DNA from 3 places in the Streptomyces sp. NPDC034049 genome. Region 2 is predicted to be linked to each of the others. Evidence: riboswitches for the same ligand, from Rfam matches in the RefSeq annotation. Region 2 holds a riboswitch; each other region holds the start of a gene.
What was found. A riboswitch is a leader RNA that binds a small molecule or an ion and turns the genes downstream of it on or off. The one in region 2 is predicted to bind cobalamin.
Positions count from the first base shown of each region.

Region 1: linked by a shared signal. The riboswitch ahead of ACZ52C_RS04425 (cobalamin biosynthesis protein) and the one ahead of ACZ52C_RS37930 (energy-coupling factor ABC transporter permease) in region 2 are both predicted to bind cobalamin.
Region 3: linked by a shared signal. The riboswitch ahead of cobN (cobaltochelatase subunit CobN) and the one ahead of ACZ52C_RS37930 (energy-coupling factor ABC transporter permease) in region 2 are both predicted to bind cobalamin.

Region 1 is NZ_JBVISJ010000001.1:994,294-1,001,811, forward strand. It holds gene ACZ52C_RS04420 (cobyric acid synthase) at 1-1,223, opposite strand, end outside; gene ACZ52C_RS04425 (cobalamin biosynthesis protein) at 1,220-2,161, opposite strand; cobalamin riboswitch at 2,260-2,402, opposite strand; gene ACZ52C_RS04430 (DUF397 domain-containing protein) at 2,639-2,845, shown strand; gene ACZ52C_RS04435 (hypothetical protein) at 2,877-3,188, shown strand; gene ACZ52C_RS04440 (hypothetical protein) at 3,118-3,630, opposite strand; gene ACZ52C_RS04445 (helix-turn-helix domain-containing protein) at 3,672-4,529, opposite strand; gene ACZ52C_RS04450 (hypothetical protein) at 4,754-4,975, opposite strand; gene ACZ52C_RS04455 (inorganic phosphate transporter) at 5,004-6,263, opposite strand; gene ACZ52C_RS04460 (class II aldolase/adducin family protein) at 6,764-7,474, shown strand.
Region 2 is NZ_JBVISJ010000021.1:21,801-29,318, reverse strand. It holds gene ACZ52C_RS37955 (L-rhamnose mutarotase) at 1-37, shown strand, start outside; gene ACZ52C_RS37950 (amidohydrolase family protein) at 154-942, shown strand; gene ACZ52C_RS37945 (energy-coupling factor ABC transporter ATP-binding protein) at 924-1,796, opposite strand; gene cbiQ (cobalt ECF transporter T component CbiQ) at 1,793-2,542, opposite strand; gene ACZ52C_RS37935 (energy-coupling factor ABC transporter substrate-binding protein) at 2,548-3,009, opposite strand; gene ACZ52C_RS37930 (energy-coupling factor ABC transporter permease) at 3,006-3,725, opposite strand; cobalamin riboswitch at 3,756-3,939, opposite strand; gene nicT (Nickel transporter NicT) at 4,150-5,274, shown strand; gene ACZ52C_RS37920 (NIPSNAP family protein) at 5,323-5,634, opposite strand; gene ACZ52C_RS37915 (MFS transporter) at 5,938-7,275, opposite strand; gene ACZ52C_RS37910 (ArsR/SmtB family transcription factor) at 7,479-7,518, shown strand, end outside.
Region 3 is NZ_JBVISJ010000009.1:227,718-235,235, forward strand. It holds gene ACZ52C_RS25970 (precorrin-2 C(20)-methyltransferase) at 1-714, opposite strand, end outside; gene ACZ52C_RS25975 (precorrin-8X methylmutase) at 711-1,343, opposite strand; gene cobG (precorrin-3B synthase) at 1,452-2,792, opposite strand; cobalamin riboswitch at 2,873-3,003, shown strand; gene cobN (cobaltochelatase subunit CobN) at 3,079-6,711, shown strand; gene ACZ52C_RS25990 (gamma-glutamyl-gamma-aminobutyrate hydrolase family protein) at 6,669-7,412, opposite strand; gene ACZ52C_RS25995 (aldehyde dehydrogenase) at 7,409-7,518, opposite strand, start outside.

The DNA of each region.
Region 1 (7,518 bases), on a different contig from region 2:
TCGCCCCCCAGGACCTCGGCGACCCCGTGGTGGATCTCGTACCCCTCGACCCGCTCACCGAGGGCCTCACCCACGGGCCGGGTCAGGGTCTTCTCAGGGTCGAAGCGGACCCGCACGGGAAGCACCCCGAGCCCGTCCACCCGCCCGAGCCGGCTCTCGACCTCGTCCTCGATACGCTCCCCGAGCACCTGGAACCCACCGCAGATCCCGAGCACCGGCCGCCCCTCGGCGGCACGTCGCACGAGCGCGTCGGCCAGCCCCCGCTCCCGCAGCCACTCCAGCGCCCGCACCGTCCCCCGGGTCCCCGGCACGACGACCAGGTCCGCGTCGGCCAGCTCCTCGGCCCGGTCCACGAACCGCACCACGACACCGGGTTCGGCGGCGAGCGCGTCCACGTCGGTGAAGTTGGACATCAGCGGCACCGCGCACACGGCGACCCGCAGCACGTCCTCCCCTACGGGCGGCGCGACGTTCGACTCGCGGACCGTCCCGCGCAGCGAGACCCGCAGCCCGTCCTCCTCGTCGATCCCGAGCCCGTGCCGGAACGGCAGCACCCCGTACGTCCGCCGCCCGGTGAGCCCATGCAGCATGTCGAGCCCAGGCTCCAGCAGGGAGACGTCCCCCCGGAACTTGTTGACGAGGAACCCGGCGACGAGCGCCTGGTCCTCGGGGGAGAGCAGCGCGACGGTCCCGAAGAACGACGCGAAGACCCCACCGCGGTCGATGTCGCCGACGACGAGCACGGGCAGCCCGGCGTTGCGGGCGATCCCCATGTTGACGATGTCGGTCCGCCGCAGATTGATCTCGGCCGGAGAGCCGGCCCCCTCGCAGATCACCGCGTCATACGTGCCCCGCAGCTCGGTGAGGCACTCCAACACGGTCCCGAGCAGCCGCTGTTGCCGTCCGCCGTGATAGCCGCGCGCGCTCATCTCGCCCACGGGCTTCCCGAGCAGCACGACCTGACTGCTGCGCTCACCCCCGGGCTTGAGCAGCACCGGGTTCATGAGCGCGCTGGGCTCGACCCGGCACGCCTGCGCCTGCATGGCCTGCGCCCGCCCGATCTCGGCGCCCTCCTTCGTCACGAAGGAGTTGAGCGACATGTTCTGCGCCTTGAACGGCGCGACCTTGACCCCCTGCCGCACCAGCCACCGGCAGATCCCGGCGGTCACCACGCTCTTCCCGGCGTCGGAGGTCGTCCCGGCGACCAGCAGCCCGCCACTCATCCCTGCCTCCTCGACCGCAGCAGCGACACACCCGCACCGATCCCCAACGCCAGCCATCCCACCCGCCGGGACAACCGCACGGCCCGCTCGATGTCACCCACTTCGACGGCGCGCCCCTCCCCGTTCAGCACCGGCCGGTGCTCGACCCGCCCCCCGTACGACAACGTGCCCCCCAACCGCACTCCGAGCGCCCCCGCGAACGACGCCTCCACGGGCCCCGCGTTGGGGCTCGGGTGCCTGCCCGCGTCCGCGCGCCAGGCCCGTACGGCCCCCCGCGCGTCCCCACCGGAGGCGGCGGCCAGCACCGCCGTGAGCCGGGCCCCCGGCCACCCCGCCACGTCGTCCAGCCGCGCGGAGGCCCAGCCGAACCGCCGGTACCGCTCCGACCGGTGGCCGACCATGGCGTCCAGCGTGTTGACGGCCCGGAACCCCACGAGCCCGGGCACACCCGCCACGGCTCCCCACACGAGCGCCCCCACCACCGCGTCGGAGGTGTTCTCGGCGACGGACTCCACGACCGCCCGCGCGATCCCGTCCCGGTCGAGCGCCTGCGGGTCCCGCCCGCACAGATGGGGCAACCTGGCCCGCGCGCCCTCGAGGTCCCCCGCGTCGAGGGACCGCCCGATCGTCCGGGCCTCCCGCGCGAGCGAAGTCCCCCCGACGACGGCCCAGGTGGCGGCGGCGGTCAACGCGACGGAGGCCGCGCGCGACGGCCGCACGGCGGTCGAGGCGACGGCCCCGAGCGCCACGGCGCCTCCCGCGCACACGGCGGTGTGCAGCGCGCCCCACCCTCGGTGGTCCCGCCACAGCACCCGCTCCACGGCACCGGCCGCCCGCCCGAACGCGGCGACCGGATGCCCCCGGCGAGGATCACCGAGCAGCAGATCACCGAGGAGTCCGGCGGCGGCGCCGTACGCGAAGACGCGATCGGCACGCACGGGCTCAGCCGGTCGCGAGGTCGGACGGGGATCCGGTGCTGGGACTCAAGTGGCAGCCGCACATGGCGATATGTCCTCACTCAGGGTGTCCACGCCCTGGTTCGACGAGACCGACGGCGAGAGTTCCTGGCTCCCGGGAGGTTCTTCCCCGGTGACAGTGGCGGGACCGCGCCGGACTTCCACCGGCTTCCTCTCCTGCCGTCGTACATGGCCCCGGCAGTCCACCACGCCCCCGGAAGACCCGTCAACTTGCTGTTGACCTGCGGCGCAGGGGTGTGCTCAGCCCCACATCGCTGAAATATCGCCAGACGCCCGAATCGGCTCTTTCTGCGCTCATTTCCACGGCGTCGGACGGGAACACTTGAGGGAACGGCAGTACGAAGACTGAGCGCCGACGAGCGGCAGCGGCTGGGCACGGCGCTCGGGTCGTCGCGGTGGACGCGTGTCGGCGCGCTGACTTGTGAGGTGGAGGTCAGGGTGTCCGACAGGGAGTCCGCGGCGCGGAGTTGGATCAAGAGCAGTCGTTCGGGTGACACCAGTATGTGCGTGGAGGCGTCGTTCGACGAGGACCGAGTTCTGGTGCGTGACTCGAACTCGAAGAAGAGCGCTGTGCTCTCCTTCCGTCACAGCGCGTGGTGTGGTTTTCTGGCGGGGCTTGTGGACCCGGGAGCGGACGGCTCCTGAAGAACCGTTCGGGGGACGGGAGGTACACGCGATGGACGATCGGACCAAGGGATCCGCCTCGGCGCGCGCGCGGGCATCGAGGGACCGGCGGACGCTGTTGTCCGCCGCCGCTCCGCTGGTGCTCTTCAGCACGGTCGCCGGAGTCCTGGCCGTGGGGGTGGGAGCTCTCGCCGCCCTGCTGGTGCCGGGGACGGAGGCGCGGGGTGCCGTCTGGCTGGTGGTGACCGCCCTGATCGCGACGGGGGCGGGCCTGTGGTGGGGGCTCACCCCGGTCACGGAGCGGCTGAGGGCCCTGGACCGGGCTCTGGTCGGGGCTCGGCCGCGGGGGCCGGAGGAACGCTGAGGCCGCCGGGCCGCCCGGCGTCGGCTCGGGCGCGCAGCACCCTGCCGATGCCCGCCGCGAGCGAGGTGAGCAGAGCGGCGGCGATCGCGCCGGTGATCGCCGTGGTGAGCGGTGCGGTGGCGTCGAACCGGGTCGTGGGGACGACCCGACCGGCCACGGCGATGCTCAGCAGCAGGACGCTGGCGCAGAACGTGCCCAGTAACAGGCGGGTGGACAGGAGCCGTATCTCGCCGTCGACCCGGGCGCTCTCCACCCGGATGAGCGCCTCCGCCCACTCCGCCTCCTGCATGGCGTACGCCTTCAGCGTGCAGTCGTCCAGCCGGGCCGGGCCGCCGGTCTCCGGGGGATCGCCCGGAGGAGGGGCGTCCGGGTCCCCGCCGCCCGGAACGGTACGGCGCGCCGTCAGCCGCCTCCACCACTCGTGCCATCCGAAGACCGCCATGGGCCCTCCCCCCGATTCCGCCGGGCGTCCCGGCCCGGTGCTCAGTCGTTGTCCAGGCTCTCCCGGACCGTGTCGAGGAACTCGATCATCCGGTCGCCTTCGTACGCGAGGTCGCTGATGTCCGCGAAGCACTCCTGGTGGCGGACCGTGAGATCGAGATCCTCACGGTTGGACAACCCGCCGTTGGGGCCCTCCAGGTAGAGCAGGTCGTCGTCGTCCCTGAACCCGAGCAGGATGAACGGGCTGAGGGTGCTGAAGTGCGCCCCCGCCGTGAACGGCAGGAGCCGGATGCCCATGCGGGGGCGCCCGGCCAGCGCCTTCACGTGGTCCAGCTGTTGGCGCATGACGCGAGGGCCGCCGATCACCCGTCGTACGGCGGCCTCGTCCAGGACGATGTCGATGCGCGGGCCGGAGTCGGAGTGGATCAGCCGTTCCTGCCGGGCGAGCCGGAGCTCCACCGAGCGGCGCACGTCGGTGGGCTCCGACGTGGGGGAGAGCAGGGCGGTGGCGTAGTCCTCGGTGTGCAGGAGGCCGGGGAGCACGATGGGGTTGTACATGCGGAGGGAGGTCGCCGCCCCCTCGTAGCCCAGGTACTGGGCGAACGGCTGGGAGACCAGGTTGCCCCAGGGGGCCCACCACGACGGGCCCTTCGAGCCCCGTGCGGCCTCTTCCAGCTCGTTCACCAGCGCCGGATCCGTGATCCCGTACTGCTGGATGAGTGCCCGGACGTCGGTGACGCTGACCCCGACCGTGCCGGCCTCGATGCGCATGATCTTCGACAGTGACCATTCCAGGGCGTCCGCCGTCTGCTGCTTGGTCAGCCCTGACGTGTAGCGGGCTTTGCGCAGTTCGACTCTGAGCCTGCGTCGATTCAGGCTCGGATCGATGTCCCTGGGCATGGCGCTCCCCTGTTCAACTGTCGGGTGGCCATCGTCGAATCGGCATGTATCTGATAGCTTACGCCGATTGGATATCGTCGTACAGACACCTCCTCAATGACATATGTCATTTCGACGAGGGTCACGGCTTTGGGTGGACAATAGACAAACCCCTCGTACCGGGTCAAACGGTACGAGGGGTTTGTCTGTATGTGTCGTGCGAGGTGGGAGGGGGTGCCGGGGCCTCAGGCCATGATCAGGTAGATCCCGTAACCCACCGCCGCCGTGCAGGCCGCGAAGCAGGCGTACGCCGCTGTCGTGGCGAGCGCGGGCGAGGTGCCCGCGGTGGTCGCGGCCTCCCGCTTGGAGAGACCGACGATCCCCAGGGTGAAGAGGCCGACGAGGGCCACGGTGACCACGAGGCTGACTCCGAAGACGGAGCCCAGGGCTGCCCAGTCGATGTGCATGGTGATCTTCCTCAGGAGGTCGCGGGGCTCAGACGGCGGGCGTGGGCGCGGACGAGGTCGCCGGGGCCGGGGTCTCGGCGGCGGCCGCGGCCGCCGCGGGGATGGTCGCCGTGAGCTCCTCGGCCACGGCGGCGGTGGGCGGCGGGGTCACGGCGGCCATCGCCGTGGTCACCACACCGGGCGGCTCCTCGGTGTCGTTGACGTTCGTGTGGTCGACGACCTCGCGGCGCGAGATCACCCAGATCGCGGCGCTGGAGGCGATGAGGAAGGCCGCGACGACGGCCGTGCCCCAGCTGCCGAAGCTCGTCACCCACTCGGCGAGCGCGGCGACCAGCGCGGCGGCCGGCAGGGTCAGACCCCAGGCGACGAACATCCGGGTCGCGGTGGACCAGCGGACCACCCCGCCCTTGCGGCCGAGGCCCGCGCCCATCACCGCACCGGAGACCGAGTGCGTGGTGGAGAGCGAGAAGCCGAGGTGCGAGGAGGCCAGGATGACCGTGGCCGCGCTGGTCTGGGCGGCGAAGCCCTGCTGCGGCTGGAGGTCGGTCAGGCCCTTGCCCATCGTGCGGATGATGCGCCAGCCGCCCAGGTAGGTGCCGAGTGCGATGGCGAGACCGGCGGAGACGATGACCCACACCGGCGGGTCGGAGTCGGGCGCGAGGACGCCGCCGGCCACCAGGGCGAGGGTGATGATGCCCATGGTCTTCTGGGCGTCGTTCGTGCCGTGGGCCAGCGAGACCAGGCCCGCGGAGGCGATCTGGCCGACGCGGTAGCCCTTGCCGGACGCCTTCTCGCTCGTGTGCTCTCCGAGCTTGTACGTCAGCCGGGTGGCGAGCATCGCCGCGATGCCGGCGACCAGCGGGGCCGCGACGGCGGGGATCAGCACCTTGGTGACGAGCACGTCGCCGTGCACACCGGCGACGCCGACCGAGGCGATGGTGGCGCCGACGAGGCCGCCCATCAGAGCGTGCGAGGAGCTGGACGGGAGCCCGACCAGCCAGGTCAGCAGGTTCCAGAGGATGGCGCCGACGAGCGCCGCGAATATGACCTCTGGCTGGATCCCGGACTCGTCGACGAGTCCCTTGGAGATGGTGTTGGCGACCTCGATGGACAGGAACGCGCCGACAAGGTTGAGCACGGCGGACATGGCCACCGCGACCTTGGGCTTCATTGCGCCGGTCGAGATGGTGGTGGCCATCGCGTTGGCGGTGTCGTGGAAACCGTTCGTAAAATCGAACGCGAGCGCGGTGATGACCACGATCGCGAGGATCAGCGAGAAGTTTTCCATTTACCCGGGCTTCTTTCGGACGTCAGTGGCATGTGGACCGTAGGCAACCTGGGTGAACGGAAGATGAACTGGGGCAGGCGCGCGGGTGTAATGAACAAGGTGTCGCCGCTCCGCTTTTCGGCCGCCGGGCGGCCCCGGGCCGCACAGGGCGGCCGTCCGGCCTTCGAACGGAGGCGGAACGCGAAGATCCGCCACCCCCGGGCGAACCGCTTCAGCCGGTCCACCGACCCGTTGAACAGGTTCTGGTCGCCCGCCGGACTCCCGCTGCCGTTGCCGTACGCACCGGGCGGCGGCCCGCGGGGCGCCCGACCTCGTCGCTGAACGACGTGATCCAGCCGACCGTCACGGCGTCGCTCAGGCCGTGGCGCTTCCGCTTCCGGTCGTACGGGTTGTATGCGATGTCGAGCGTATGCGGACATGGGACCTTGCGCGGGCCCGCCATCCGCCCGCCGTGCCCGCGCCGGGGCCCGCCACCGCCGGCCGCCTGGCAGGATCGCGGCATGGTCGAACAACAGGGGAACGCCCGGGGCGAGCGGGACGCGCGGCGGCGCGGTGCGCCGGGTGTGCCGGACGACGTGGCGCGGGCGTGGGACGAGCTCGTCGCGACGGCCCGCCGGACGGTGGCCGACGGTCTGGTCGTGGGCACCTCGGGGAACGTGTCCGTGCGCGTCGGGGACACCGTCCTGGTCACGCCGACGGGAGTGCCGTACGACCGCCTGACCCCGGACGACGTGACGGGTGTGGACCTCACCGGCCGGCAGGTCCTCGGCACGCTCCGCCCGACGAGCGAACTCCCGATGCACCTGGCGATCCACGGCACGACCGACGCCCGTGCCGTCGTCCACACCCACGCGGTCCACGCGACGGCCGTCTCCACCCTGGTGAGCGAGCTGCCGCTGATCCACTACATGTCCGCCGCCCTCGGCGGACCGGTCCGGGTCGCCCCCTACGCGACCTACGGCACCGCCGAGTTGGCCGAGAACATGCTCCGCGCTCTGACGGGGCGCAGTGGCTGCCTCCTCCAGAACCACGGCACGATCACCTACGGGAGCACCCTCGCCGAGGCCTACGACCGCACGGCCCAGCTCGAATGGATGTGCAGAGTCTGGCTGACGGCGTCCTCGCTCCCGGGCCGCACCCCCCACCTCCTCACCCCCGCCCAACTGACGACCGTGGCCGCCCACCTGCGCGAGTACGGCCAGCCGACCTAGAAACCCGGCTGCGCGCCGCTTCCGCCCGAGCTTCTCCGTCGTGG
Region 2 (7,518 bases):
CTCCGACGCCGGCCTGCCCGTGGTGTGGCACCTGTGACCGGCCCGCACGGCACGGGCGGCCCGGACGACAGCGAGCACACGGATGACACCGGCGACTGGACGGTCGACGCCCACCACCACGTCTGGGACCTCTCCGTCCGTGACCAGGACTGGATCACCGGACCCGAACTCGCCCCGCTGCGCCGCGACTTCACCCTCCACCAGCTGGAGTCCGCCGCGAGCATCGCCGGTGTGACCGCCACGGTCCTGGTCCAGACGATCACCGTGCCCGAGGAGACCCCCGAGTTCCTGGCCCTCGCCGCCGGCAGCGACGTGGTCGCCGGTGTCGTCGGCTGGACCGACCTCACCTCACCCGCCGTCGCCGACGCCCTGGCCGCACTGCGCGAGGGCCCCGGCGGGCAGTACCTGGTGGGGATCCGCCACCAGGTGCAGGGCGAACCCGACCCGCGCTGGCTGACCCGCCCGGACGTCCGGCGGGGCCTCGCCGCGGTCGCCGACGCGGGACTCGTCTACGACCTCCTGGTCAAGCCCCACCAGCTCCCGGCCGCCGTGGAGGCGGCGGCCGGCCTCCCCGAACTCACCTTCGTGCTCGACCACCTGGGGAAGCCGCCCATCGCCTCCGGTGAACTGGAGCCGTGGGCGGGGGAGATCCGGCGGCTGGCGGCCCTGCCGAACACCGTGTGCAAGCTCTCCGGCCTGGTCACGGAGGCCGACTGGCACTCCTGGCGGGTCGCGGACCTCGTCCCGTACGCCGACACCGTGCTGGACGCCTTCGGTCCCGAACGGCTGATGTACGGCTCCGACTGGCCGGTCTGCCAACTCGCCTCCGACTACGTCGAAGTCCTGGACGTGGCCGACGCCTTGATGTCCGGACTCGGCGAGGCGGAACACCGGAAGGTCTTCGCGGGCACCGCCGTCCGCGTCTACGGCCTGCGGATCTGAGGCACCGCCGGCCCGCCGGTGTCCGCCCCCGCCAGGGCCGCCAGCTCGTCCGCCGTGCGCGGACCCGCCTCCTCCTCGGCCAACAGCCCCTGTCCGCGCAGCAGTCCGGCGACCGCCACGCCCCAGGGGAGCCGAAGTCCCGCCTGGTGGAGGAGATCCGTGCGGGCGAGCATCTCCGCCACCGGTCCGGTGCGGGCGCCCGACGGCGTGAGCAGCGCCGCGTCGTCGGCCCAGCGCAGCGCGAGGTCGACGTCATGGGTGGCCATCACGACGGTGGTACCGGACCGGCGCAGCTCGTCCAGGGTGGCCAGCAGCCGCTCCTGCCCGTCGGGGTCGAGCCCGGCGGTCGGCTCGTCGAGGATCAGGACCCGGGGCCGCATCGCGACCGCCCCGGCGATGGCGGTCCGCTTGCGCTGGCCGTAGGAGAGCAGATGGGTGGGCCGGTCGGCGAGGGCGGCGATGCCGAGCGCGCCGAGGGCCTCGTCCACCCGCGCCCGCACCTGCGCGTCGGACAGCCCGAGGTTCAGCGGTCCGAACGACACGTCCTGCGCGACGGACGCCGCGAAGAGCTGGTCGTCCGGGTCCTGGACGACCAGCTGGACCGTCGTCCGCAGCCGGGTGAGACCCGTGCGGTCGTACGTCACCGGCCGCCCCTCGACCGTCAACTCGCCGGTACGGGGTCGCAGTCCGCCGCTGAGCAGCCGCATCAGCGTGGTCTTCCCGCTGCCGTTGCGGCCCAGCAGGGCGAGCGCGCGCCCCTCGCACACGTCGAAGTCGAGGTCGCTCAGCACGGTCGGCCCGTCCTCGTACGCGAACGACGCGCCCCGTAGGGAGACCAGCACGGGCTCGCTCATGTCAGCGGCCTTTCCAGGACGAAGGTGAGGGCGGCCACGGCCGCGAGGAGCGCGACACTGGCCGCGGTGAAGCGTGCGGAGACCCGGGCCTCGGGCACCAGGACGCGCAGGGTGCCGTCGTACCCGCGTCCGGCGAGCCCGGTCTGTAGCCGTGCCGCCCGGTCGAAGGCCCGTACGAACGCGGTGGCGCCGAGCCCGGCGAGGGAACGCCAGGTGGCGGCCCGGGTGGTGTGCCCCAGCCGGGCCGCCTGCGCCTCCCGGATCCGCCGCACCGAGTCCAGGAGCAGAAAGCTCATGCGGTAGGTGACCAGGGCCACGTCCACGACCGGTGCGGGCACCCCGGCCCGCACGAGCCGGGGCAGCAGGTCCGACATGGGGGTGGTGAAGGCGAACAGGAGGACGCCGAGGGAGGCGGCCGAGGTGCGCAGCAGCAGTTCCGCCGCGCGGACCGGGCCGCCGTCGGCGAGGGTGACGAACCCGTCGGGTCCGCCGACCTGGACGAGCAGCGGCAGGGCTCCGGTCACACAGAAGCCCAACGGCACCCGGTAGGCCCGCCACAGCCGACGGCCGGGCACACCCGCGGGGCCCAGCAGCACCACGAGCGCGGTCAGCAGGACCAGGGCCGCGCCGGGCCAGGGCGGCAGGGAGATCGCGAGCACGGTGAGACCGAGCCCGAGCACGGCCTTGTCCACGGGGTGGCGGCGGCGCCAGCGACTGCTGTGCGCCGCCGCGTCGATCGGCAGCACCCGCGTCAGCCCCGCCCGGCGGGGGACTCCCCGGAGCCACCGGACAGCGGGACTTCACCGCCGGGCGTGCCGGACACGCCGGACGCGGTGGATGCCGCGACCGTCTCGTCCGCCGGCTGTTCCGGAGCCGTGCTCGTCTCGTCCGCCGCGTCCAGCAGTGCCCGCACCCGGGCCTCGCCCTGGCGCCGGCCCCGGCGGATGCCGAAGTAGTAGGCGAGGACCCCCGCGCCGAGGGCGGCCTGGAGGGAGAACAGCGCCGACTCGATCTCACCGGAGGGCGGCTCGTACAGGGGCGAGAACCACGGCTCGTAGTCCGGCTCGATCTCCGTGATCGCCGTCTCCGCCTCGCCGTCGGACCCCGTGAAGGGCTCCTCCTTGTGGTCGCCGAGGCCGAGGGCCAGCGGCAGGACGGCGAGCGCGGCCACGGCGAGCAGCAGCAGTACGTTGATCTTCGTGTTCCGGTTCATCGGGCCACCGCCTCGGTCCCGGTCTCCGTCTCGGCCCCGGTGCGGTCGCGCCGCCCGGTCAGGAGCACGCCCAGCCGGGTCAGTTCGCCCTTGCTCGACTGCACCAGCAGACGCATCACCAGCACCGTCAGCAGACCTTCGCTGACCGCGAGCGGGACCTGCGTGATGGCGAAGATGGAGCCGAACTTGCCGAGCGCGCCCAGGAAACCACTGCTCGGGTCGGGGAACGCGAGCGCCAACTGCACACTGGTGACGCAGTAGGTGACCAGGTCGGCGACGAACGCGCCGAAGAACACCGTCACCATCAGCGGCACTCCGAAGCGTCGCAGCAGCCGGTAGATGCCGTAACCCGCCCAGGGGCCGACGATCGCCATCGAGAAGACGTTGGCGCCGAGCGTGGTCAGACCGCCGTGTGCCAGCAGCAGTGCCTGGAAGAGCAGGGTGATGGTGCCGAGGACCGCCATGATCGGCGGCCGGAACAGGATGGCACCGAGACCGGTGCCGGTGGGGTGGGAGCAACTCCCGGTGACCGACGGGAGCTTCAGCGCGGACAGGACGAAGGTGAAGGCCCCCGAGGCGCCGAGCAGCAGCGTGCTCTCGGGATGCTCCCTGACCTCACGTGTGAGTGCCCGGACTCCGTGGACGACGAACGGCGCGGACGCGACACCCCAGGCGATCGCGTGCGCCGGAGGAAGGAAACCCTCGGCTATGTGCATGGCTCAGCAGACCCTCTCCAGCACCTCGTGGATGGTTGACGTGCCTTGGCCGGTCTCCTGGCTTACGGGTGACACCGCCCGTGCTCCGCCTTCCCGGGTCCGAAGACCCAGTGGCTGTCCGTGAGGACCGGAGCCGGACTTCCCGATTCACAGTGGCGAGGGCCGCACCGGCATCACACCGGATTTCCCGTTCACCAAGGCGTGGTGACAGTAGTGCCCGGACAAGGAGGCTGACAAGCGGAGGCGAGGGGCGCGCAGGCGCCGTGCACCAGCTCACACCCCGGCGCACGCCCCGCGCCACGCCGAGGTGCCCGACCTGACCGAAAGCAGACGGGAGCTTTACTGCAACATACTTGCAGCTGCCAACTCGGCGCACGACGCTGAGGGGATCCGACCCCACGGACGAAGAGAAGGCGCACGCCCCATGGCTCCTGGCACCGACACCGCCCCCTCGGCCACCGCCGCGACGGGCGGTCTCTCCTGGCGGCGGATCCGCGCCTCGATGACGCGGGGGGAGTGGGCGAGCCTCGGCGGGATGGCCGGGTTCATCCTGGCACTGCACCTCGTCGGCTGGTTCACCCTGGTGGTGATCGTCGCCCCCGAGCACTACAGCGTCGGCAGCAGATCCTTCGGCATCGGCATGGGCGTCACCGCCTACACCCTGGGCATGCGGCACGCCTTCGACGCCGACCACATCGCCGCCATCGACAACACCACCCGCAGGCTGATGGGGGAGGGGCGACGCCCGCTGTCGGTCGGCTACTGGTTCTCCCTCGGCCACTCCTCGATCGTGCTCGCCCTCACCTTCCTGCTCACCCTCGGCGTCAAGACGCTCGCCGGACCGGCCCGCGACGGCGACTCCACGCTGCACGACGTGACCGGCTGGATCGGCACCACCGTCTCGGGGACGTTCCTGTACGTCATCGCCGTCGTCAACCTGGTGATCATGGTGGGGATCTGGAAGGTGTTCCGTGAGCTGCGCTCGGGCACCTTCGACGAGGCCGCGCTGGAGGAGCGACTGAACAACCGGGGCCTGATGAACCGGCTCCTCGGGAGGTTGACGAGGTCCCTCACCAGCCCCTGGCAGATGTACCCGATCGGCCTGCTCTTCGGCCTCGGCTTCGACACGGCGACGGAGGTCGCGCTCCTGGTGCTCGCCGGTTCGGGCGCCGCCTCCGGGCTGCCCTGGTACGCGATCCTGTGCCTGCCCGTCCTGTTCGCCGCCGGGATGTCCCTCCTCGACACCGTCGACGGCACGTTCATGAACTTCGCCTACGGCTGGGCCTTCTCCCGCCCGGTCCGCAAGGTCTACTACAACCTGGTGATCACGGGTCTGTCCGTGGCCGTCGCCCTCGTCATCGGCACGGTCGAACTCCTCGGCCTCGTCGCCGAGAAGGCCCGGCTGCACGGCACCTTCTGGGACGGGGTCGCCGGCCTCGACCTCAACACCGTCGGCTATGTCGTCGTCGGCCTCTTCTTCGCCACCTGGGCGGTCGCCCTGCTGGTCTGGCGGTTCGCCCGGATCGAGGAGAAGTGGACGGCGGGCTGAACACCCACCACCCACCCGCACCACGGCGCACGGGCGCCTCACCTTTCCTCAGGACACGTCGTCGAGCGGCCGGAGGAAACGGCGTTCGTACCGCTTGATGCAGCGGGTGTCGCGGGCCAGCGCGAAGGCGTCCTGGCACTCCGGATCGGACATGCTGTCCGTGCGGTACCGCTCGTACGCGGCGAGACTGGGAAACGAGAAGAGGGCGTAGGCGATGTCGCTGTCGCTCTCACTCGGCAGGAAGTAGCCGTGGTGCGTCCCACCGAAACGGTTGACGAGCCGAACCCAGCGCCGGCCGTACTCTTCGAAGTCCTCGAGCTTGTCGGCGTCGATCTCGTACTTCAGATGAATGGTGATCACGCCTCCATGGTCCCCCGGGGCACGGGCGACGGCCATGCCGGTCGACGCCATGCGGTGGGGGAGGCGGTCAGGGCGTCGACGAGCCGGGCGAACCCGGTGCGTTGCCGGTCGGTCAGTGTGGTGCAGAGCGGCGCCTGCAACTCGTCGGTGAGCTGCTCGGCGCGCTGCCATCGGGGGATCAGGGCCGCGGCGGCGGGTCGTGGTTCTCGCCAGGCCGGCGGAAGGGGCAGGGAACCCCGCCCCTTCCGCCGGCCTGGCCGACGGGAGGCCGACGCCGGCGCGGGGTGATGCCGCGACCTCACCTCAGTGGGCGTGCAGCCCGTCCGTGAGGTTGCCGTGGCTGTGCCGCCATCCGTTCGGGACGCGCCGGGCGCCCGCCAGATGGGGGTGACCGACGGGGAGGTCGGCGTGCACATGGGCCGCGTCGGCCGTCGATGCCGCCGGCCACAGCCGTACGGCCAGCAGCGCCGCGCCCAGTGCGAGCGAACCCAGGGCGAGCACCGCCCAGTTAAGCCCGGCCGCCGCCCCCAGCCAGCCGGCCAGCGGATACGTCAGCAGCCAGCAGCCGTGCGAGAGGGAGAACTGGGCGGCGAACGCGGCCGTACGCTCCCCGGGCGCCACCGAGCGGCGGACGAGCCGCCCGGCCGGAGTGAGCACCGCCGAGCACGCGGCACCGAACGCGGCCCACAGCACCAGCAGCCCCGGCAGCCGCCAACTCCCGCCGTGCGCGCCCGTGACGACCCCGAGAGCGGCGAAGACGACGGGCAGCGACAGCGCGCCCGGCAGCATCACGGCCCGGTCCGGCACCTTGTCCAGCACCCGGGGCAGCACCAGCGCCACGGCCATCGACCCCGCCCCGTACGCCCCGAGCGCCAGCGGCAGGGCGCCCGCCGACAGGCCCAGCACCTCGCGGACGTAGACGACGGAGTTCACCGTCACCATCGCCCCGGCCGCCGCCACCGCCAGGTTCAGGGCGATGAGGGCCCGCAGCTCCGGCACGCCCAGGAGGAGGCGCGTGCCGGCGGTGGCCCTGGCGAACGCGCCGCCCGTGCGCGGGGCGGCGCCGACGGCCCGCTCGGGCAGGGCGGTCGAGACCACCAGCGCGGCCGAGGCGAGGAAACCGAGGACCGTGCCGGTGAACAGCCCGTCGTAGGTCATGACGGACAACAGCGCGGCCGCGAGGGCGGGGGCGAAGAGGCTCTCCAGGTCGTAGGCGAGCCGGGACATCGACAGGGCCCGCGTGTAGTCGCGTTCCTCGGGCAGCACATCGGGGATGACGGCCTGGAACGTGGGCGTGAACACGGCCGACGCGGACTGCAGGAGGAACACCAGGACGTAGACCTGCCAGACCTCGCCGACGAACGGCAGCGACACGGCGATCCCCGCGCGCACCAGGTCGGCCGTCACCATGAGCGCCCGGCGCGGCAGCCGGTCGGCGACCGCGCCGACGGCCGGGGCGATCACCACGTACGCCACCATCTTGAGCGCGAGAGCCGTACCGAGGACGGACCCGGCGTCGGCGCCCGCGAGGTCGTACGCCAGCAGCCCGAGTGCGACGGTCGCGAGCCCGGTGCCCACCAGGGCGACGACCTGTGCGGCGAAGAGCCGCCGATAGGCGCGATGACGCAGAACGACGAGCATGACGGGGCTCCCCTCGGCGTGGCGTCACATCGGTCGGCCCAGTGTAGTCGTCATGTGCGCATCTGTGCACATGACGACCTGAGGAGGCGACCCCGAAGGGGCGCGGGGAACCGCGCGACCAGCCCCCACGGACCCGCGGACGAAAGACGGCCCTCCATGCCCCCGTGCCCCCATGCCCCCAGCGGAGCGCCTACGCTGGGGGCATGCCTGAACGCCACGCCGTGTCACCTGCGTCCGGTGCGC
Region 3 (7,518 bases), on a different contig from region 2:
GACCTGGCTGGGCAGCACGGCCACCGAGAAGTACGGCACCGACTCCGGGTCCACGTCCGCCAGTTCGGCGAGCCGCTCCCCGGCCATGGTGGCCCGCTCCACATAGCGGGCCTCGCCGAGCCGCCCCGAACTCTCCAGCGCGCTCCGCACCTTGGTGAAGGTGCGCCCCAGCTTCATCACCACGGCCACGTCCGTGGCGGCGAGCCGCGCGGTCAGTTCCTCCTCCGGCAAGGTGCCCGGCAGGATCGTCAGCACCTCCTCGCCCTCGGCGAGCGGAGTGCCGAGCCGGGCCGCGGCGGCCGAAACGGACGTGACACCGGGGATCACCTCGGTGTCGTAGCGGTCGACCAGCCGCTTGTGCATGTGCATGTAGGAGCCGTAGAACATCGGGTCGCCCTCCGCGAGGACCGCGACCGTACGCCCCGCGTCCAGGTGCGCGGCCAGCCGGGCCGACGCCTCCGCGTAGAACTCCTCCATCGCGCCCTTGTAGCCGCCCGGGTGGTCGGTGGTCTCCGTCGTCAACGGATATACCAGCCGCTCCTCGATGTGGTCGGCGCGCAGATGTTTCGCCGCGATCGAGCGGGCGATGGAACGGCCGTGCCGGGCGCTGTGATACGCGATCACGTCCGCCTCGGAGATCACCTCGACGGCCCGGACGGTCATCAGGGACGGGTCACCGGGGCCGAGCCCCACCCCGTACAGCTTGCCGCTCACTCTTCCTCACTCGCGATCGCGTTGAGCGCGGCGGCGGCGATGGCGCTCCCGCCGCGACGGCCGCGGACGACCAGGTGCTCCAGGCCCGACGGATGCTCCGCCAGCGCGTCCTTGGACTCGGCGGCGCCGACGAAGCCGACCGGCACACCGATGACGGCGGCGGGCCGGGGCGCGCCCTCGTCGATCATCTCCAGCAGCCGGAAGAGCGCGGTGGGCGCGTTGCCCACGGCCACCACCGAGCCCTCCAGGCGGTCCCGCCACAGCTCCAGCGCGGCGGCGCTGCGCGTGGTGCCCAGCTTCGCCGCCAGCGCGGGGACGGCCGGGTCGGAGAGCGTGCACAGCACGTCGTTGTCGGCGGGCAACCGCTTGCGGGTCACCCCGCTGGCCACCATCTTGACGTCGGTGAAGATGGGCGCCCCGGCCCGCAGGGCCTCGCGGGCGCGGGCCACCACGTCGGGGGTGTACGTCAAGTCCCGTACCAGGTCGACCATTCCGCAGGCGTGGATCATCCGGACCGCGACCTGGCTGACATCGGCGGGCAGGGCCGCGAGGTCCGCCTCCGCGCGGATGGTGGCGAAGGACTGCCGGTAGATCGCCGGGCCGTCCTTCTCGTAGTCGTAGGTGGTCACGGTGGTCTTCTCGCTGCTCTCGGTCGTCGTACGGGGGTCGTTCGTGCGGGTCGTGCGCGTGCTCGTGTGCGTGTCGTGCGTCGTGCGTGTCGTGCGGGTTCTCGGCCGTCAGGGGGTGATCTCCCCCAGGGCGTCGGCGAGTCGGGAGGCGTCCGCCATGGACGCGGTGCGGGGGCTTCGGCCGGGGGCGGTGCGGGAGAGCGCGTAGCCGCCGCCCTCCACCGCCACCACGTCGATCCGTTCGCCCCGGGGGTGGCCGCAGCGGCGCTCGCAGCCGGACCAGTACAGGGGGAGTCCCGCGCGGCCCGCCGCCTCCAGGCTGCCGGTCGCGTCCGCCCGTACGTCCGCCAGGGACTTCGCGCAGCCGGGCCGGCCGATACAGGCGCCCACGCCCAGCCAGGGGGAGGCGGGATCGGTGACGAGACCGGTCACCGCGAGCCGGGCGAGCGCGTCGGCCGTCTGCTCCTCGCCCAGACCCGGTACGGGGACGACGACCCCGCGCCAGGGCGTCAGCCGCAGCTCACGGGAGGGTGTCGTGGCCGCGAGAGCGGTCAACTCCCGCCACTGGAGGGGGGTGAGGCGACCGAGCGGGACGTGGACGCAGAGGGCGTCGCCGACGGCTCCCGGCAACGGGCCGCCGGGTCCGGAGGGTGGTCCGTCGGGTCCGGGCGTGGCCGTACCGCTCTCGTCACGGACCCGGAGCGCGGTGGCGACGCCGGCGGCCGACAGGCGGTCCCGGACCTCGCGGAGCAGCGCGTCCTGGGAAGGGAGTTCGGTCACACGCCAGACCCGCGCCCCGCTCTCCCGCGCCGCCTGAAGGAAGGTCTCGGCGGCGGTCAGCGCGGCCCGGGCCGCGTCCTCGCCGCGGACCGACAGGCTCTCGCCGGCCGTCCCCAGGCTCAGCAGCGCACCGTCGCCCCCGGCCGCCCGGACGGTCACATCGGCGTCCAGCGAGGCCACGTCGCCCCGCCCGTCGTCGAGCGCGAACAGGAACCGGCCCGACAACCGCCGCGCCGGCTCGCTCTCGCACAGCGCGGTGTCCAGGGCGGTCAGCCAGCGCCGTACGTCGCGCAGACCGCGTCCGTCGAGACCGGACAGCGGCGAGGCGACGATGTTGCGCACCCGCTCGTGCCCGGCGGACGGCAACAGGCCCGCCGCGTCCAGCGACCCGGCCAGCTCGCCCCCGCAGCCGTCGGCCAGTCCGCGCAGCTGCACATTGCCGCGGGAAGTGAGGTGAAGATCACCGTCCCCGAGCCGCCCGGCCGCCTCCGCGAGCGCCTCGGCCTGGCGGACGGTCAGCACACCGCCGGGCACCCGGACCCGGGCCAACGCCCCGTCGTCCGCCGCATGCAGCCGCAGCGTCCCCGGGCAGGCGTCGCCACGGTCCCGTGTGACCGCTGTGGCCTGGGACGATGAACGCGGGGGAGGCGTGGACATGGCGGCGAGCATACCCACCGGCACAACGGACGTATCCTCCGCCCTTTTGGGGCAGCCTTCCTTTTGAGGCGACCCTTACTATGCTGCTCGGTGGATCATCCGGTCCATCGACGCCACCACGGCGACAGGGGAGGAAGCCCGGTGTGAGTCCGGCGCGGTCCCGCCACTGTGAGCCCGTCCCAGGAGGGTCGGGCGAGTCAGGAACTCCCTTCCCCGTACCCCTCGGCCCGTCCGAGCAGGGGAGACTTCCGATTCGACACCGCCCGGGGCGCGGACCCCGAGGAAGGCCAGCAGCCGCATGCAGTCATCGTCCGGGGAGCGCTCCGCGCAGCCCCGCATCCTGCTCCTGTCGACGTCCGACACCGACCTGCTCAGCGCCCGCGCGGCCGCCGGCCCGGTCCCCTACCGCTTCGCCAACCCCTCGCGCCTCGCCCTGGACGACCTCCCGGCTCTCCTCGACGGCACCGACCTGGTCGTCGTGCGCCTCCTCGGTGGCATCCGCGCCTGGCAGGACGGCCTCGACCTCCTGCTCGCCGACGGCCGCCCGGTCGTCGTCCTCACCGGTGAACAGGCGCCCGACGCCCAGCTGATGGCCGCCTCGACCGTCCCGGTCGGCATCGCCGCCGAGGCCCACGCCTATCTCGCCCACGGCGGACCCGCCAACCTGGAGCAACTGGCCCGCTTCCTCTCCGACACCGTCCTGCTCACCGGCCACGGCTTCGACGCGCCGGCGGCCGCGCCCTCCTGGGGCCCGCTGGAGCGCACCGCCCGCGACACCGCCGACGGCCCGACCGTCGCCGTGCTCTACTACCGGGCCCACCACATGAGCGGCAACACCGCCTTCGTGGACGCGCTGTGCGAGGCGATCGAGGACACCGGGGCCCGCGCGCTCCCGCTCTACGTGGCCTCCCTGCGGGCCCCGGAGCCCGAGCTGATCGAGGAACTCCGCGCCGCTGACGCCATCGTCACCACGGTGCTCGCCGCCGGCGGCACCAAGCCCGCCGAGGCGTCGGCCGGCGGCGACGACGAGTCCTGGGACGCGGGCGCCCTGACCGGCCTCGACGTACCGATCCTCCAGGCTCTGTGCCTGACCGGTTCGCGTTCCGCCTGGGAGGAGAGCGACGAGGGGGTCTCCCCGCTCGACGCGGCCAGCCAGATCGCCGTCCCCGAGTTCGACGGCCGCCTGATCACCGTCCCGTTCTCCTTCAAGGAGATCGACGAGGACGGCCTGCCGGCCTATGTCGCCGACCCCGAGCGCGCCGCCCGCGTCGCCGGGATCGCCGTACGGCACGCGCGACTTCGGCACATCGCCAACGCCGACAAGCGCCTCGCGCTCGTCCTGTCCGCCTACCCGACCAAGCACTCCCGCATCGGCAACGCGGTCGGCCTGGACACCCCCGCCAGCGCGGTCGCCCTGCTGCGCCGCCTGCGCGAGGAGGGCTACGACTTCGGCACCGACGCCGAGGTGCCGGGCCTGGCCTCCGGCGACGGCGACGAGCTGATCCGCGCCCTCATCGAGGCGGGTGGCCACGACCAGGACTGGCTCACCGAGGAGCAGCTCGCCCGCAACCCGGTCCGGATCCCGGCCGCCGACTACCGCCGCTGGTACGCCGAACTCCCCGAGGAACTGCGCACGTCCGTCGAGGAGCACTGGGGCCCGCCGCCCGGCGAGATGTTCGTCGACCGCAGCGCCAACCCGGAGGGCGACATCGTCCTCGCGGCCCTGCGCTTCGGCAATCTGCTGATCCTCATCCAGCCGCCGCGCGGCTTCGGCGAGAACCCGATCGCGATCTACCACGACCCGGACCTGCCGCCCTCCCACCACTACCTGGCCGCCTACCGCTGGATCGCGGCCCGCGCCGACGACGGCGGCTTCGGCGCCGACGCGATGATCCACCTCGGCAAGCACGGCAACCTGGAGTGGCTGCCCGGCAAGAACGCGGGCCTGTCCGCCGCCTGCGGCCCCGACGCCGCCCTCGGCGACCTGCCCCTGATCTACCCCTTCCTGGTCAACGACCCGGGCGAGGGCACCCAGGCCAAGCGCCGCGTCCACGCCACCCTCGTCGACCACCTGGTGCCGCCGATGGCCCGCGCGGACTCCTACGGCGACATCGCGCGCCTGGAGCAGCTCCTCGACGAGTACGCCCAGATCTCCTCCATGGACCCGGCGAAGCTCCCCGCGATCCGCGCCCAGATCTGGACCCTCATCCAGGCCGCCAAGCTCGACCACGACCTCGGCCTGGACGACCGGCCGGAGGACGACGGTTTCGACGACTTCCTGCTGCACGTCGACGGCTGGCTCTGCGAGGTCAAGGACGCCCAGATCCGCGACGGGCTGCATGTCCTCGGCAACCCCCCGGCGGACGCCGACCGCGTCAACCTCGTCCTCGCCATCCTGCGCGCCCGCCAGATCTGGGGCGGCACCCAGGCCCTGCCCGGCCTGCGCGAGGCGCTCGGCCTCGACGAGTCCGCCGCCACCCGTACGACGGCCGACGAGGCGGAGGCGAAGGCGCGCGAGCTGGTCCAGCGGATGGAGGACCTCGGCTGGGACCCGGACTCCGTCCCCGACGAGCACGGCGAACAGGTCACCGCCATCCTGGAGTTCGCCGCCCGCGAGGTCGTTCCGCGTCTGAAGGCCACCACCGCCGAACTCCACCACGTCGTCCACGCCCTCAACGGCGGCTTCGTCCCGGCGGGCCCCTCCGGCTCCCCGCTGCGCGGCCTGGTCAACGTCCTGCCGACCGGCCGGAACTTCTACTCCGTCGACCCCAAGGCCGTCCCCTCCCGCCTCGCCTGGGAGACCGGCCAGGCCCTCGCCGACTCCCTGCTGGAGCGCTACCGCGCGGACAACGGCGAATGGCCCACGTCGGTGGGGCTGTCGTTGTGGGGTACGAGCGCGATGCGCACGGCCGGCGACGACGTCGCCGAGGCACTCGCCCTGCTCGGCGTCCGCCCCGTCTGGGACGACGCCTCCCGCCGCGTGACCGGTCTGGAGGCCATCCCGGCCGAGGAGTTGGGCCGTCCCCGTATCGACGTCACCCTGCGGATCTCGGGCTTCTTCCGGGACGCGTTCCCGCACACCATCGGGCTGCTCGACGACGCCGTACGGCTCGCCGCGTCGCTCGACGAGCCGGCCGAGGCCAATCACGTCCGGGCGCACGTCCAGGCGGACCTCGCCTCCCACGGCGACGAACGCCGGGCCACCACCCGGATCTTCGGCTCCCGGCCCGGCACGTACGGCGCCGGACTGCTCCAGCTCATCGACTCCCGCGACTGGCGCACCGACGCCGACCTCGCCGAGGTCTACACGGTCTGGGGCGGTTACGCCTACGGCCGGGAACTGGACGGCCGCCCGGCCCGCGAGGAGATGGAGACCGCCTACAAGCGGATCGAGGTGGCCGCGAAGAACACCGACACCCGCGAGCACGACATCGCCGACTCCGACGACTACTTCCAGTACCACGGAGGCATGGTGGCCACCGTCCGCGCGCTGCGCGGCACGGCCCCCGAGGCGTACATCGGCGACTCCACCCGGCCCGAGACGGTCCGCACCCGCACCCTCGTCGAGGAGACGTCCCGGGTGTTCCGCGCCCGCGTCGTCAACCCCAAGTGGATCGAGGCGATGCGCCGCCACGGCTACAAGGGCGCCTTCGAACTCGCCGCCACCGTCGACTACCTGTTCGGCTACGACGCCACCACCGGCGTGATCGCCGACTGGATGTACGACAAGCTCACCGAGACCTACGTCCTGGACGAGACCAACCGGGAGTTCCTCCAGCAGGCCAACCCCTGGGCCTTGCACGGCATCGCCGAGCGGCTGCTGGAGGCGGAGTCGCGCGGGATGTGGGAGAAGCCCGACCCGGCGGTGCTGGAGGGTCTGCGCCAGGTCTACCTGGAGACCGAGGGCGATCTGGAGGGCGGCGAGGACTGACGCCTGGCGTCGGCGGCCCGGACGAGGGCGTCGAAGAGGGCCTGCTGCACGGGGTCCTCTTCGGCGGTGTCCTCGGGGTGCCACTGAACGGCGGTGAACCAGCCGGGGGAGCCGGGGAGTTCCAGTCCTTCCACCGTGCCGTCGGCGGCGCGGGCGGTGACCTCCAGACCCTCGGCCGGTCGGTCCACCCGCTGGTGGTGGTAGCAGGACGCCTCCGCCTTCTGCGCTCCGGCGGCCTGTTCCAGCAGGGTGCCGCGCCGGACCGCCACCGGGTGCACGAGGTGGCGGTGCTCGTGTTCCGGGCCGCCCATGTCCTGTTCCAGGGTGCCGCCGAGGGCGACGTTGACGACCTGGAGGCCCCGGCAGACCGCCAGCAGCGGGAGGCCCGCGTGCAGGGCGGTGCGGGCGACGTCGAGGTCGAAGGCGTCCTGCACCTCGTCGACGTCGTAGACGCTGGCGTGGGTGTCCGTGGCGCCGTAGCGGTACGGGGCGAGGTCGCCGCCGCCGGGCAGCAGCACGCCGTCGAAGCGGGCGAGGCGCTCGGCCACGTCGCCGTCGGCCGCCGGGTGGATGCTCGCGGGTTCACCGCCCGCCCGCCACACGGCCTCGACCAGCGCGCGGGCGTTGACCTCGGCGGCGTACCGCAGCGCGGAGGTCGTGGCGGCGAAGCGGGCGGGTATCGCGATCAGGGGCCGGGTCACAGCTGGATCCAGGTCGTCTTCAGCTCGGTGTACTTCTCCAGGGCGTGGGCGGACTTGTCACGGCCGTTGCCCGACTGCTTCATGCCGCCGAACGGCACGGTCAGGT